Regions from separate parts of the Bifidobacterium sp. SO1 genome, predicted to be linked through region 2. Evidence: riboswitches for the same ligand, from Rfam matches in the RefSeq annotation. Region 2 holds a riboswitch; the other holds the start of a gene.
What was found. A riboswitch is a leader RNA that binds a small molecule or an ion and turns the genes downstream of it on or off. The one in region 2 is predicted to bind thiamine pyrophosphate.
Positions count from the first base shown of each region.

Region 1: another riboswitch for thiamine pyrophosphate. It lies ahead of JS541_RS04380 (hydroxyethylthiazole kinase); the one in region 2 lies ahead of thiS (sulfur carrier protein ThiS).

Region 1 is NZ_JAFEJR010000003.1:182,123-189,386, reverse strand. Features, by position in the region: gene dusB (tRNA dihydrouridine synthase DusB) at 147-1,430, opposite strand; gene JS541_RS04385 (glycine--tRNA ligase) at 1,634-3,109, opposite strand; TPP riboswitch at 3,278-3,385, shown strand; gene JS541_RS04380 (hydroxyethylthiazole kinase) at 3,377-4,372, shown strand; gene thiC (phosphomethylpyrimidine synthase ThiC) at 4,534-7,173, shown strand; gene JS541_RS04370 (bifunctional hydroxymethylpyrimidine kinase/phosphomethylpyrimidine kinase) at 7,203-7,264, shown strand, end outside.
Region 2 is NZ_JAFEJR010000009.1:108,021-115,284, forward strand. Features, by position in the region: gene JS541_RS08755 (glycerophosphodiester phosphodiesterase family protein) at 1-574, shown strand, start outside; gene upp (uracil phosphoribosyltransferase) at 883-1,524, opposite strand; gene JS541_RS08765 (amino acid permease) at 1,877-3,355, shown strand; gene JS541_RS08770 (thiazole synthase) at 3,369-4,292, opposite strand; gene thiS (sulfur carrier protein ThiS) at 4,378-4,572, opposite strand; TPP riboswitch at 4,834-4,937, opposite strand; gene JS541_RS08780 (aldo/keto reductase) at 5,046-6,026, shown strand; gene JS541_RS08785 (phenylpyruvate tautomerase MIF-related protein) at 6,149-6,496, opposite strand; gene JS541_RS08790 (alpha-amylase family glycosyl hydrolase) at 6,571-7,264, opposite strand, start outside.

The DNA.
Region 1 (7,264 bases), on a different contig from region 2:
CGGTTACGCATAACTGTATCGCAGAACCCCTGATAAAGAGGGCACTTTTCTCAGCGTGTATCGGCGTTTCGCGCACGGAATACACCATTCTTTCGCAATCTCACACGATACTCGCCGGGGACGTCACCACAAGGCTGCCATCCCCGTCAGTAGCTGGCGTCCATCGGATCGTCCCCGAACAACGTCTCGCGCTGCTCGTGGGTCGTCTCGCGCGAGTCCAGCCAGCCGTACGGCAGGTGCACTTTCTTGGCGAACCGCACGCGGCCGCGCGGCTTGTCCTTGACACGCTCCGGGAACGTCATCGCCGGGTCGAGACGACCGATCTCGCGGCGCACGTCGTCAAGGCTTTCGCATTCCATGAACGCCTTGCGCGTGGAGCCGCCGACCGGGAATCCCTTGAGATACCAGGCGATATGCTTGCGCAGGTCGTGCACAGCCATGCGTTCATCGCCGTCGTAGAACTCAGTCAGGAGCTCGGCGTGACGTTCGATCACGCCGCAGACCTCGCCGAGCGTCGGATTGACGCGGATATCGTCACCCGCGAACGCATGCTTGATGTCGGCGAACAGCCACGGCCGGCCCTGGCAGCCGCGGCCGATCGCGACACCCGCACAGCCGGTCTCGCGCACCATTTCGAGCGCATCGTCCGCACCCCAGATGTCGCCGTTGCCGAACACGGGGATGTCGAGTGCCTCGACCAGCTCGCCGATGCGGCTCCAGTCGGAGTGTCCGCCGTAGTATTCGGCGGTGGTGCGCGCGTGCAGCGTCACTGCCGCGCAGCCCTCCTCCTGCGCAATGTGTCCGGCCTCCATGAACGTCTCGTGCTCGTGGTCGATGCCGACGCGGATCTTCGCGGTGACAGGGATGTTCGCCTCGCCGCACACCTTGACGACGCGCTGGATGATCTCGCGGAACAGGTCGGTCTTCCACGGCAGGGCCGAGCCGCCGCCGCGACGGGTGACCTTGGGCACCGGGCAACCGAAGTTGAGGTCAACGTGGTCGGCCATGTGCTCGTCGACGACGATGTGCGCGGCCTGTTCGACGATGGCCGGGTTGACGCCGTACAGCTGCAGCGAGCGGATCTTCTCGCTCGGCGCGAACTGACACAGGCGCAGCGCCTTCGGATTGCGGGCGACGAGCGCGCGGGCGGTGATCATTTCGGCCACGTACAGGCCGTCGGGACCATATTCCTCGCAGATCACGCGGAACGGCCAGTTAGTGACCCCGGCCATCGGCGAGAGCACGACCGGAGTGGGCACGGTGATCGGGCCGAGCCTGACCGGCGCGATCGTCACCGGCGAGACCGACGAGGACGGCTCGGCCGCCGGCTGCGACGATCCGTCGCCCGCAGCCGCGGCCATGTCGCCGCGCGGGTCGAGTCGCTCGCGGTCACGCGCCGTGAGCACGGTTTCAGCATCCTTGTTCGTCACGATATGTTGTCCCTCATCTGATGGAATAGGTTCCGGATCGAATACAAAGGTCAATAACGCACTTGGCCCCCTCTGCTGAGAGGGCTGTCATCCGCAGGATGACTGGGGGAGAGATCGGCGTTATGGCTTCTTCCCTCCCCCACCCGGCTTCGCCGGGAGCCCCCTCATCAGAGGGGGCCGAGGTCCGCTCGGCGAACAGCGGATCAGTACAGGCCGCCGGCCTCGTTGATCTTCACGGAGTCCGGCCAAGCCTCGCCGCCCATCGCGACCGGCTTTTGCGGCACGTGCGTGCGCTTCTCGCCGATGCGGGCGTCGACGTACTCGGCGACCTTGTCCAGGGAGATGCGCTCCTGGTTCATGGTGTCGCGGTCGCGGATCGTCACAGCCTGGTCGTCGAGCGTGTCGAAGTCGACGGTGATGCACAGCGGGGTGCCGATCTCGTCCTCGCGGCGGTAGCGGCGGCCGATCGCGCCGGCCTCGTCGTAGTCGATCATCCACTCGTGCTGGCGCAGGTCGGACGCGAGGTTCTGCGCGACGGTCTGCAGCTCGGGCTTCTTGCTCAGCGGCAGCACGGCGGCCTTGATCGGGGCCAGACGCGGGTCGAGGCGCAGCACGGTGCGCTTGTCGACGCCGCCCTTGGTGTTCGGGGCCTCGTCCACGTCGTACGCGTCCACGAGGAAGCACATGAGGGAGCGGGTCAAGCCGGCGGCCGGCTCGATGACGTACGGCACGTACTTCTCGCCGGTGGCCTGGTTGAAGTAGCTCAGGTCCTCGCCGGAGTGCTTGGCGTGCGCCGACAGGTCGAAGTCGGTGCGGTTCGCGATGCCCTCGAGCTCGCCCCAGTCAGAGCCCTGGAAGCCGAACTTGTATTCGATGTCGACGGTGCGCTTCGAATAGTGGGCGAGCTTGTCCTTCGGATGCTCGTAGTGGCGCAGGTTCTCCGGCTTGACGCCGAGGTCGAGGTACCACTGGGTGCGCGCGTCGATCCAGTACTGGTGCCAGTCCTCGTCGGTGCCCGGCTCGACGAAGAACTCCATCTCCATCTGCTCGAACTCGCGGGTGCGGAAGATGAAGTTGCCCGGCGTGATCTCATTACGGAAGGACTTGCCCATGTTGGCGATGCCGAACGGCGGCTTGGAACGAGACGAGGTCATGACGTTCTTGAAGTCCACGAAGATGCCCTGCGCGGTCTCCGGGCGCAGGTAGTGCAGGCTGTTCTCGTCCTCGACCGGGCCGAGGTGCGTGCGCAGCATCATGTTGAAGTCGCGCGGTTCGGTCCACTTGCCGCGGGTGCCACAGTCGGGGCACACGATGTCGGCCATGCCGTTCTCGGGCAGCTTGTCGCCGTGTTTCTCGGCGTAGGACTCCTGCAGCTTGTCGGCGCGGTTGCGCTTGTGGCAGTTGAGGCACTCGACCAGCGGGTCGTTGAACACAGCCACGTGGCCAGAGGCGACCCACACCGGGGTCGGCAGGATGATGGACGTATCCACGCCCACCACGTCGCCACGGGTGACGACCATCGAACGCCACCATTCGCGCTTGATATTGTCCTTCAGCGCGACGCCGAGCGGACCGTAATCCCACGCGGAACGGGTGCCGCCGTAGATTTCTCCGGCGGGGAACACGAACCCGCGACGCTTCGCGAGGGACACGACTTCATCGAGTTTGGATACAGCCACAATGCACCTTCTGGTTTGAACGGTTTGGGGACTAGTTAGCGTTCCCGAGTCTATAGGCACAGCGTGACAGTGATATAAGGAGCGCCTTAATACCACAGGCGGGCAAGAAACGCCAGAGGAAGGACACGAAAGAACGGGGATATGTCCATGTTGGGGCATAGCGTCGGGAGCGTAATGCAGGGGAACCCGGCCGGTGCGGCGGGTTGAGAGAGGCGCGAGCCTGACCCTTAGAACCTGTTGGTTAAGACCATCGTAGGGAGCAGCGATATGAGCGAAGATTCGCATACCGACACGCAGTCGCATTGTTGCGGTTGCGCCGATCAATCAGGCACCGATCAGTCAGATGCCGGTCGGTCCGACATCGACCATTCCGTCTGTGATCAGGCCGGCATCGATCAAACCGCCACCGAACCGACCGATCTGGCCGATCTGCGCGAGCGCATCGCACAGGCCGTGCACGATGTCAGGGAACGTACGCCGCTGGCGCAGTCGTTCACCAATTTCGTGACGATCAACCTCGTCGCGAACGCGCAGCTCGCGGCCGGCGGCACCGCGGCGATGAGCTTCCTGCCGGACGACGTGATCGACACCGCGTCGATTTCGGGCGCGGACTACATCAACGTCGGTACGCTGCTGCCGTTCTACAAGGATGCGCTGCCGCAGATCGCCCGCGCGTTCCGCAAGTCCGGCCACCCGTGGGTGCTCGACCCGGTCGCGGCCGGCATCGGCAAGACCCGCACGGAGATCCTGCGCTCATTCCGCGCCGCTCCCCCGACGATCGTGCGCGGCAACGCGTCCGAGATCATCGCGCTGGCGACCATGTGGGGACTGGTCTCCCCCGACGAGGCGAGCCGGCCGGCCGGCGTGGAGTCGGTGGACGAGGTTGATGCGGCGGTCGAACCGGCGAAGACGCTGGCGGCGTTCCTCGCTCGATCCGCGCCGCACGGCACGGCGGCGGTGGCCGTGTCCGGCAAGGTCGATCTCGTGACCGACGGCGAGCAGGTCTACCGCCTGCCGGGCGGCAGCGCGCTGATGGCGAAGATCACCGGTGCCGGCTGCTCGCTGGGCGGCGTGACCGCGACGTACCTAGCGGTCGCCGAACCACTGACGGCCGCGCTGGCAGCCTCGCTGCTGTTCAACCGCGCCGGCGAGATCGCCGAGGCGAAGTCGGACGGCCCGGGCACGTTCCAGCCGCACTTCCTCGATGCGTTGTGGAACCTCACGCCCGCACAGGTGGCGGGTTCCGCGATCGTGACGGGGTAACGGCATTCCGGCAGTCAGAAACAGATCAAGGTCACACCATCTACGCTCCCTCAGTCAGCCTTCGGCTGCCAGCTCCCTCAGCCGAGGGAGCCAAGGCTCCGCCAGCACCAATCCAACATCAACCAAGACTTTCCTATTAATCAACCCAAAAGGAAAACCACATGAACAACTATCCATTCGCATCGATGCGCGACTCGTTCGACCTGTCCGCGTATTTCGTCGTCGGCCCGCAGGACACGCACGACCGACCGGTCACCGATGTGATCGAGGAGGCGCTGCGCGGCGGCGCGACGTTCATCCAGCTGCGCGCCAAGGATGCCGACGCCAAGGAGATCACCTCGCTTGCCCAGGACATCGCGCAGATCATCGAGGACAACGACAAGTCCGATTCGGTCGCGTTCGTGATCGATGACCGCGTGGATGTCGTGTGGCAGTGCCGCAACAAGGGCATCAAGGTCGACGGCGTGCACATCGGCCAGACCGACATGGAGCCGCGCGAGGCCCGCGCGATGCTCGGCGACGACGCGATCGTCGGCCTGTCGGCGGAGACCGAAAGCCTCGTCAAGATCATCAACGAGCTGCCCGACGGCTGCATCGACTACATCGGCGCCGGTCCGCTGCACGTTTCCACGACCAAGCCCGAGGCTTCGGTCGGTGGCAATGACGGTTCCGGCCGCACGCTCGACGCGGACCAGATCAACACGATCTGCTCGGCCTGCGACTTCCCGGTCGTGGTCGGCGGCGGCGTGACCGCGGCCGACATGGACATGCTCGCGCACACCAAGGCCGCCGGCTGGTTCGCTGTCTCCGCGATCGCCGGTGCGGACGATCCGCAGGCCGCGACCCGCGCGATGGTCGAGGGCTGGAAGGCCGTGCGCGGCGACGCGAAGCACGGCTACGCCAAGCGCGTGATCGCCAAGCCGGAAACCAGCGAAGGCGCAGCCGCCGAGTCCGCCGAGCCGAAGTTCACCAACGCGAAGGAGGCCAAGGAGGCGCAGAAGCTCGCCAAGCAGCAGCGCGTCGACATCGCAGCCCGCGGCTCCAAGCAGCGCGACAAGGCGCATATCCGCAAAACCAAGTCGGTGCATTTCGAAAACCAGTTCGGCTCCTACGATCTCGAGGTGCCGTACACCGAGATTAAGCTCTCGGACACGCCCGGCGTCGGCCCGAACCCGCCGTTCCACGACTACAACACCGAAGGCCCCAAGTGCGATCCGAAGGAGGGTCTGAAGCCCCTGCGCCTCGACTGGATCCTCGACCGCGGCGACGTTGAGGAGTACGAGGGCCGCGAACGCAACCTCGCGGACGACGGCAAGCGCGCCATCAAGCGCGGCAAGGCCACCAAGGAATGGCGCGGCCGCAAGCACAACCCGCTCAAGGCCAAGGACCACCCGATCACGCAGATGTGGTACGCCCGCCACGGCATCATCACCCCTGAGATGAAGTACGTGGCCGAGCGTGAGAACTGCGACGTCGAGCTGGTGCGTTCCGAACTCGCCGCTGGCCGCGCGGTCATGCCGTGCAACATCAACCACCCCGAGGCGGAGCCGATGATCATCGGTTCCGCGTTCCTCACCAAGCTCAACGCGAACATGGGCAACTCGGCCGTCACCTCGTCCATCGACGAGGAGGTCGAGAAGCTGACGTGGGCCACCAAGTGGGGCGCGGACACGGTCATGGACCTGTCCACCGGCAACGACATCCATACCACGCGCGAATGGATTCTGCGCAACTCCCCTGTCCCGATCGGCACCGTGCCGATGTATCAGGCGCTGGAGAAGGTCGAGGACGACGCGTCGAAGCTGAGCTGGGAGCTGTTCCGCGACACCGTGATCGAACAGTGCGAGCAGGGCGTCGACTATATGACCATCCACGCGGGCGTGCTGCTACGCTTCGTGCCGCTGACCGCGAACCGCGTGACCGGCATCGTCTCGCGCGGCGGTTCGATCATGGCCGAATGGTGCCTGCAGCATCATCAGGAAAGCTTCCTGTACACGCACTTCGACGAGCTGTGCGACATCTTCGCCAAGTACGACGTCGCGTTCTCGTTGGGCGACGGCCTGCGTCCGGGTTCGCTTGCGGACGCGAACGATCCGGCGCAGCTGGCCGAGCTGATGACGCTGGGCGAGCTGACCAAGCGCGCGTGGGCCAAGGACGTGCAGGTCATGATCGAAGGCCCGGGCCACATCCCGTTCGACACGGTGCGCATGAACATCGAGATGGAGAAGGCGATCTGCAACGACGCGCCGTTCTACACGCTGGGGCCGCTGACGACCGATACCGCGCCGGGTTACGACCACATCACGTCCGCGATCGGCGGCGTGGAGATCGCCCGCTACGGCACGGCCATGCTGTGCTACGTGACGCCGAAGGAACATCTGGGTCTGCCGAACAAGGACGACGTCAAGCAGGGCGTGATCGCGTACAAGATCGCCTGTCATGCGGCCGACATCGCCAAGCACCACCCGCACGCGCAGGATCGTGATCTTGCGATCTCGAAGGCCCGCTTCGAGTTCCGTTGGCTCGACCAGTTCAACCTGAGCTACGATCCGGACACCGCGATCGCGTTCCACGACGACACGCTGCCGGCCGAGCCGGCGAAGATGGCGCACTTCTGCTCGATGTGCGGCCCGAAGTTCTGCTCGATGGCCATCTCGCAGAACATCCGCAAGCAGTTCGGCAACGCCGCTCAGCAGGAGCAGATCGTCAACGAGTCCGCCGAGGAGATCGCCAAGGGCATGGCCGCGATGAGCGAGAAGTTCAAGGAGCAGGGCGGCAAGCTCTACACCACCGCCCAGTGACCCGTATCCATCAACAGAAAGGAACTTGCATGCCCACCACGCTTCCCGCCGTACTGGCGATCTCCGGGTCGGATTCGTCCGGCGGGGCGGG
Region 2 (7,264 bases):
TGCTCCGGGCACCGCGATCGCGTCCGAACTGCCCGGCGCCGACGATCCGGCGACCGTCACAACCCCCGCGAACCCGCCGGCCGGCTACTACCAGCACGTGCCGCTGTTCTCGGACGTGCTGCGCGTGGTCGCCGGCCGTGTGCCGCTGATCGTGGAGTACAAGTTCGACGACAACGCCGCGTTCGGTTCGCGCGAAGAAGAGCTGGTGGAGAAGGGCGACGCGCTGCTGCAGGCGTACGACGGCGCGTATGTGATCGAATCGTTCAACCCGCGGGCCGTGGAATGGTACAAGAACCATCGTCCGGAAGTGTGCCGCGGTCAGCTGGCGGGCGGTGTGACGCTCGAGGAAGACGGTTGGCTGGAGTGCGTGGCCGGACTGCTGATCTTCGACTGGATGTCGCGGCCTGATTTCGTGGCGTATGACTGGCATGGCGGCAACTATCCGCAGGTTCGTGCGTCCCGTGCGATGGGCGCGACGGCTGTCTCATGGACCGTGCGCAGCAGCGACGAGTTGGCCGAGTGCGATGACTGGTTCGACCGTCACATCTTCGAGGCGTTCGTGCCCGAGCGCTGAGGCGGGGTGCCCATCTCATCTCATAGGTGGGTGAAATAGGACACCGAAAATCATAAGTGGGTATTTGTGGACTAGTTAGACTCCGATCGGAGGTCCAAATAGTCCACAAATACCCACTTTCGTTATTTCGACGTGTGGGATGGTCCGGATCTACCCACCTTTGCCGTTGTGAGATCCGGATTCACCCACTTTCCGTCTTTCCCCGATCCGGGTTCACCCGTCCGTCATCCTGTGAGGTCCGGGTTTGCCCACTTATCATGTCACGTATCACCGTGACGATCGGTTGATCGGTTCCGTGTACGACTTCGTCAGTCGACCACGCCGTAGAGGCGGTCGCCGGCGTCGCCCAGACCCGGCACGATGTAGCACTTCTCGTTGAGCTTCTCGTCGACCGCGCACACGACGACCTTGAAATCGATGGACGGGTCGATGTGCTCCTGCACGAACTGGATGCCTTCCGGCGCGGCGATGATGCACACCGCGGTGACATCCTTGGCGCCGCGCTCGGCCAGATAATGCGTGGCGGCGACGAGCGTACCACCGGTGGCGAGCATCGGGTCGATGAGGAAGCACTGGCGGCCGGTCAGGTCGTCGGGCAGGCGGTTCGCGTAGGTGATCTGCTGGGTCGGGTGCTCCTCGTCGCGCTTCATGCCGAGGAAGCCGACTTCGGCGGACGGGATCATCTTGGTCATGCCGTCGAGCATGCCGAGGCCGGCGCGCAGCACGGGCACGATGATCGGGCGGGGTTCGGCGATGTGCTTGCCGATCATCGGGGCGACCGGCGTTTCGATCGGCTTGTCGACCACGTCGAGGTTGCGGGTGGCCTCGTATGCCTCCAGCATGACGAGTTCGGAGACGAGCTCGCGGAAGGTGGCGGAGGAGGTGTTCTTATCGCGCAGGACGGTGAGCTTGTGCTCGACCAGCGGGTGATTCAAAACAGTGAGTTCCATAAGACCCAAGCGTACTACGAAAGCCCCGCGCAATCGCTGGCCGGGGAGGGGTGCCGCGCCGGACGTTTTGGGATGGCGGCGGGCGGGGACGTGTGTCTCGCCGGACGGACTGCCGCGCCGGATGATTGCTCGATACGTTGACGCACCGCGCGTCTATTCGGACGTCGGCGCCGCATCGTCCGGCGCCATATCGTTCCGACATCGCCCGGAATCGGACGGATCGCACGGCGGTCGCGCGGGACGGCATACAATAGCGGCCATTGCATACGGTTGCATCGATTGGCGATACGCGAACCGATGCACGTCCGATCGACCGGCTCTCTGCAACGAGAGCAAGAGAGAAAGAAGCAAGATGGCAGCATCACCCGTCCCAACCACGTCTCGCCACCCACGTGAGACCGACGACGTCCCCGTTCCCGCAACCCTGCGAAAATCGCTGAAAAACCGCCACATCCAGCTCATCGCCCTCGGTGGCGCGATTGGCACCGGCCTGTTCTACGGTTCGAGTGAGTCGATCAGCCTCGCCGGCCCGAGCATCCTGCTCGCTTACCTGGTCGGCGGTCTCGCGATCTTCATGATCGTGCGAGCGTTGTCCGAAATGTCGGTCGAAGACCCGAAGGCCGGCGCGTTCAGCTACTACGCCACCCGCTACTGGTCGAAGCGCGCGGGCTTCGTCTCCGGCTGGAACTACTGGTTCAACTACATCCTCGTGTCGATGGTCGAGCTGTCGGTCGTCGGCTCATTTGTCAACTACTGGTTCCCGAACATTCCGCAGTGGGTGTCCGCGGCCGTGTTTCTCGTCGTGATCGCCGCCGCGAACCTGCTCGGCGTGAGCAAGTTCGGCGAGTTCGAATTTTGGTTCGCGATCATCAAGATCGTGGCCGTCGTCGCGATGATCCTCGGCGGTCTCGCGGTACTCGTCGCCAATCTCCCGACCGCGTCCGGCATCAAGGCCAGCTTCGCGAACTGGTTCGCGATCGACGGCGGTTTCTTCCCGCACGGCCTCATGCAGCGCACGGCCGACGGCCAGTGGACCGGTCTGCTCATGGCCCTGTGCGTCGTGATGTTCAGCTTCGGCGGCACCGAACTGATCGGCATCACCGCGGGCGAGACCGAGAACCCGCGCACCACGATCCCGCGTGCCACGAACGGCATCATCTGGCGCATCCTCGTGTTCTACATCGGCGCGCTCGGCGTGATCATGGCCGTGGTGCCGTGGAACACGATCGACGGCAAGTCCAGCCCGTTCGTGCAGATCTTCGACTCGGTGGGCGTGCACGCGGCCGCCGGCATCCTCAACTTCGTGTGCCTGACCGCCGTGATGAGCGTCTACAACTCCGGCCTGTACGCGAACTCGCGCATGCTGTACTCGCTCGCCAAGCAGGGCAACGCACCCGCGTACCTCGGCAAGCTCAACTCGCGCGGCGTGCCGGTCGCGGGCGTGATCACCTCCGCGATCATCACCGCGCTGGCCGTAGTTGTCGTGTTCCTGTGGCCGGAGTTCGCGTTCAACTATCTCATGTCGATCGCGACGATCGCCGGCGTGATCAACTGGTCGATGATCATGATCACGGAAGTGCACTTCCGCAAGGTCGTCGCGGCCGGCGACGGTCCGGCCGAACTTGCCGGACTGCAGGGCAAGACGGCGTTGGACGCGATCCACTTCAAGCTGCCGTTCGCGCGCGTGATGCCGTATATCGTGCTCGCGTTCCTTGCGCTCGTCGTGGTGCTCATGTGCTTCTCGCCGAGCTACCGCGTGGCCGTGGTCGCCGGCGTGATCTGGCTGGCGATTCTGCTCGCCGCCTACCAGATCACGCAGGTGCGCAAGTAATCACGCGCGGTAATCACTTGCTGGCAGAGAGATAGTCGGCCGCGTTGGTCGGGCTGGACGGCACCGCATGACCCTCGGTCACGGTGCCGAGGCCCGCAAGATACGCTTCGCGGCCGGCCTCGATCGCGTGCTTGAACGCGCGCGCCATCACCGGGATGTTGCCCGCGGACGCGATCGCCGTATACGCCATCACCGCGTCCGCGCCCATCTCCATCGCCTCGGCGGCCTGGCTCGGCCGGCCGATACCCGCGTCGATGATGACCGGCACATGCGCGTTGGCGATGATCACCTCGATGAAATCGCGCATCCGCAGCCCCTTGTTCGAGCCGATCAGCGAGCCGAGCGGCATCACGCACGCCGCGCCCGCCTCCTCAAGCTGCCGCGCCGCGATCGGGTCCGGGAACATGTACGGCATCACCACGAACCCCTCCTTCGCGAGCATCTCGGTCGCGCGGATCGTCTCCGCGTTGTCCGGCAACAGGTACTTCGTCTCGTGCTCGATCTCGACCTTCACGAAATCGGTCTGGCACACCTCGCGGGCGAGTCGCGCGATGCGCACCGCCTCTTCCGCGTTGCGCGCGCCCGACGTGTTCGGCAGCATCGTGATGCCCTTGGGGATGTAGTCGAGCAGGTTGTTCTCGGTGGTGCGGCAGCGGCGCAGCGCCATCGTGACGATCTGCGTGCCCGCGTTCTCGATCGTGGCCTTGATGAGGTTCAGATCGTAGCGGCCCGAACCGAGGATGAACCGGCTCGTGAACTTGTGCCCGCCGAGGATGAGCGGATCGGCGTCGCCGGTCGCAATCGCGTCGTAGGCGTGGGCGTCCGGCTCGGGCAGCAGCGCGGTGTTCGTGGCAGTGCCGACGAGTTCGTCGAGCGTCGGTTCGGTGGGCGAAACGTTGGGTTCGGTGGATGGTGCAGTCATGGTTACTCCAGTCATGGTTACTCCTTCGTATTCGATGTCGTATGGATGCCGTTGGTTGCCGCGGCATGCCCGTTGCCGGTCGTCACGGCCGTCACGGCCGTCAGCCGCCCTGCACGAACGTGACGATCTCCACGGTGTCGGTGCCCTTGAGCATCGTCTGCGCGCGCTTTGCCCGCGGCACGATCTCGCCGTTGAGCTCGACGGCCACACGGGCCGGCTTGAATCCCTTGCGCTCGATGAACTCGGCGACGCTGATCGGCCCGTCGAGCTGCTCCTCCTGACCGTTGACGATCATCGGTTCCCCTTCCCCGGCCGCGCCGGATTCGAAAAAAAGGGTCGCTGAAGCAGCCGTACCCTGTGAGGTGGTGCGCCCCTTCATGACCCTTGTCGTAAGTATCACTGGTTGTTCTTGAATTATGTTGAGTTGTCGCGCAAACGATCATCCGAACAGCGGCGCGGCGACACGGTGACGAGTCCGCGCGCAACGACGATGCAACGGATGCGAAAACCCGCGCAGACTGAAAAAATGATCGCGAACCGCCGCGCATCGATTGCGACGGCGAAACAACCCGTTTCCTTACGGCGGCATGACCCGCATCAAGTTGACGGTCGAAGTTCGCGACTTCCTCTCAGCCCAGCCGGGCTCCCGTTCGGTTGCGTGACCATCATAAGCCCCGGGGTGCGACAGGGCATCCAGCGGCGGTGCGATCCGCCGTGAAACGATGAAGCAGCGTATCCGCGTCAGGGGCTCGCACGATGATGGGCGGTATGACGACGTTGCAACATGGCACTGATTTCGCGAACACGGTCGATTTCGCGGGGCATCGCATCTCCAGGCTCGGCATGGGCACGATGGCGCTCGCCATCGAGGGACGTCCGGACCGTGAGACGGCGATCGGCACGATCCACGCCGCGCTCGACGCCGGCGTGCGCTACCTCGACACCGCGTGGTCGTACTACCTGCCGACCGCTCCGGGCGCGGACGGCACGGGCGTTCCCGGCGATTTCGGGTACGGCGAAATGCTGGTGCGCGACGCGCTCGCCAGTTGGGACGGTCCGCGCGGCGAGGTGCTGGTGGCGACGAAAACCGGATACCGGCGCACGATCGACACGGACGTCGCGGCAGGGGAGGCTGTGGCGCAGGACGACCGCCAACGATTGCAGGCGGCCGGCAGCCGGTACGGTTGGATGGCCGATTCGCGGCCCGAGACGATGATCCGCGACGCGAAGGAATCGGCGCGTCACCTTGGCGTGGACGCGCTCGACCTGCTGTATTCGCACGGTCCCGATCCGGCCGTGCCGTACGAGGATCAGATCGGCGCGCTCAGGACGCTGCTCGACGAAGGCGTGATTCGCTACGCCGGCATCTCCCGCGTGAACAACGCGCAGATCGACACGGCCCGCGCGATCCTCGGCGACAAGCTGATCGCCGTGCAGAACCAGTTCTCGCCCTCGCACCCCGATCCGGAACATACGATGGAGCATTGCGCCGAACTCGGGCTTGATTTCGTGTGCTGGTCGCCGCTCGGCGGGTTCCTCGACCCGTTCGACCGGCATGCGTACGATCCGTTCCGTGCGGTTGCTGCCGCGCGTGGCGTCTCGTACCAGCGGGTGGTGCTCGCATGGGAGCTGACCCGGTACGACCGTCTGTTCACGATCCCGAGCGCCCGCAATCCGCATGAGATCAACGATTCGTTCGCCGCGACTGATCTGCGGCTGACCCCGGACGAACTCGCGCTGCTCGGCTGAGACCGGGCGAAACAACAGAGGCGTGGCGGTTTTCTCTCGCTGAGCGCTGGCTCAGCGAGAGAAAACCGCCACGCCTCATAACAGCGCGCTGTATGCGGCCGCGATGGAGCTGTGACAACTAACTAGAAGTTGCCGCCGTTCCACCCCCAGTCCGTCGTCGCCGTGTAGCGGATGTACGTGCGGTCCTGCGGAATGCCCAGCGTGCCCTCGAGCGCCGCCATGATCGACTCGGTCAGCTTCTCCCACGCCGAACCGGGCACGGAACGACCGAACACGTTCACCTCGACGTACGCCGCCGGCTTGTCGTCGGATCCGGCGAAGTAGATCGGCATGTCGTCCTCGAACGGGCACATCAGCCAGCCTTCGGACTTGCCGGGCACCGCGCTGATCGCCTTGCCGTACGCGGCCTTGAGCGCCTCGCGCTGCTCGGGCGTGGTCTTGACGGAGACGTGGGTGTGAATAACGGGCATGATTCCTCCTTGATACGTGTGTATCGTTGCCGCTTCCATCCTAATCGCCGTCGCGGCGGCGGAACAGCCGTGCGTCAGCCGAGGATGACGAAGGACTGCGGAGGCAGCGTGAGCGTGGCGCCGTCGACCGCGGGTTCGCCGATGGCGAGGCGGACGGCGGGGGACTGCGCGGCGAATTCGGTCGGGAGCGTGACCGTTTCGGTCTCACGACCGGGATTCATGGCGATGAGGAGGGGAAGACTGCCTGACTCGTTGCGCTCGCCCGAAGAGTCGACCGGAGTGCGCAGATAGGCGAAGACACGGCCGGATTCAGGTGCAGCGACCGGTTCGAACGCCGCGTTGGACCTCAGCGCGGGGGAGTCGGCGCGCAATGCCAGCAGCGACGTGATCCAGTGGTACAGCGAGTCGGCGCGTGCGGATTCCGATGCGACCGTAGGAACGGTCACAGGCGAGACGGCGCCGGTTGCGTCATGGGCCGTATCACCCGCCGGTTCGACCGGCAGATACAGCGCATCGGCGGGCGCGGCGGAGAAGCCAAGATTCGGCAGATCGCCGTCCCACTGCATCGGCGTTCGGCTGCCGGTGCGCGTGTAGCCGCCTTCCTTCGTGGGCAGGTCGCGGTATCGCATGCCGATCTCGTCGCCGTAATACACGAACGGGCAGCCGGGCATCGTCAGCAGCATGCCGAAGGCGATCTTGCGCTCGCGTTCGGTCAGTCGCGGCGCGAACCGTCGCGTGTCGTGGTTGCAGGAGATCAGATCGAAGAGG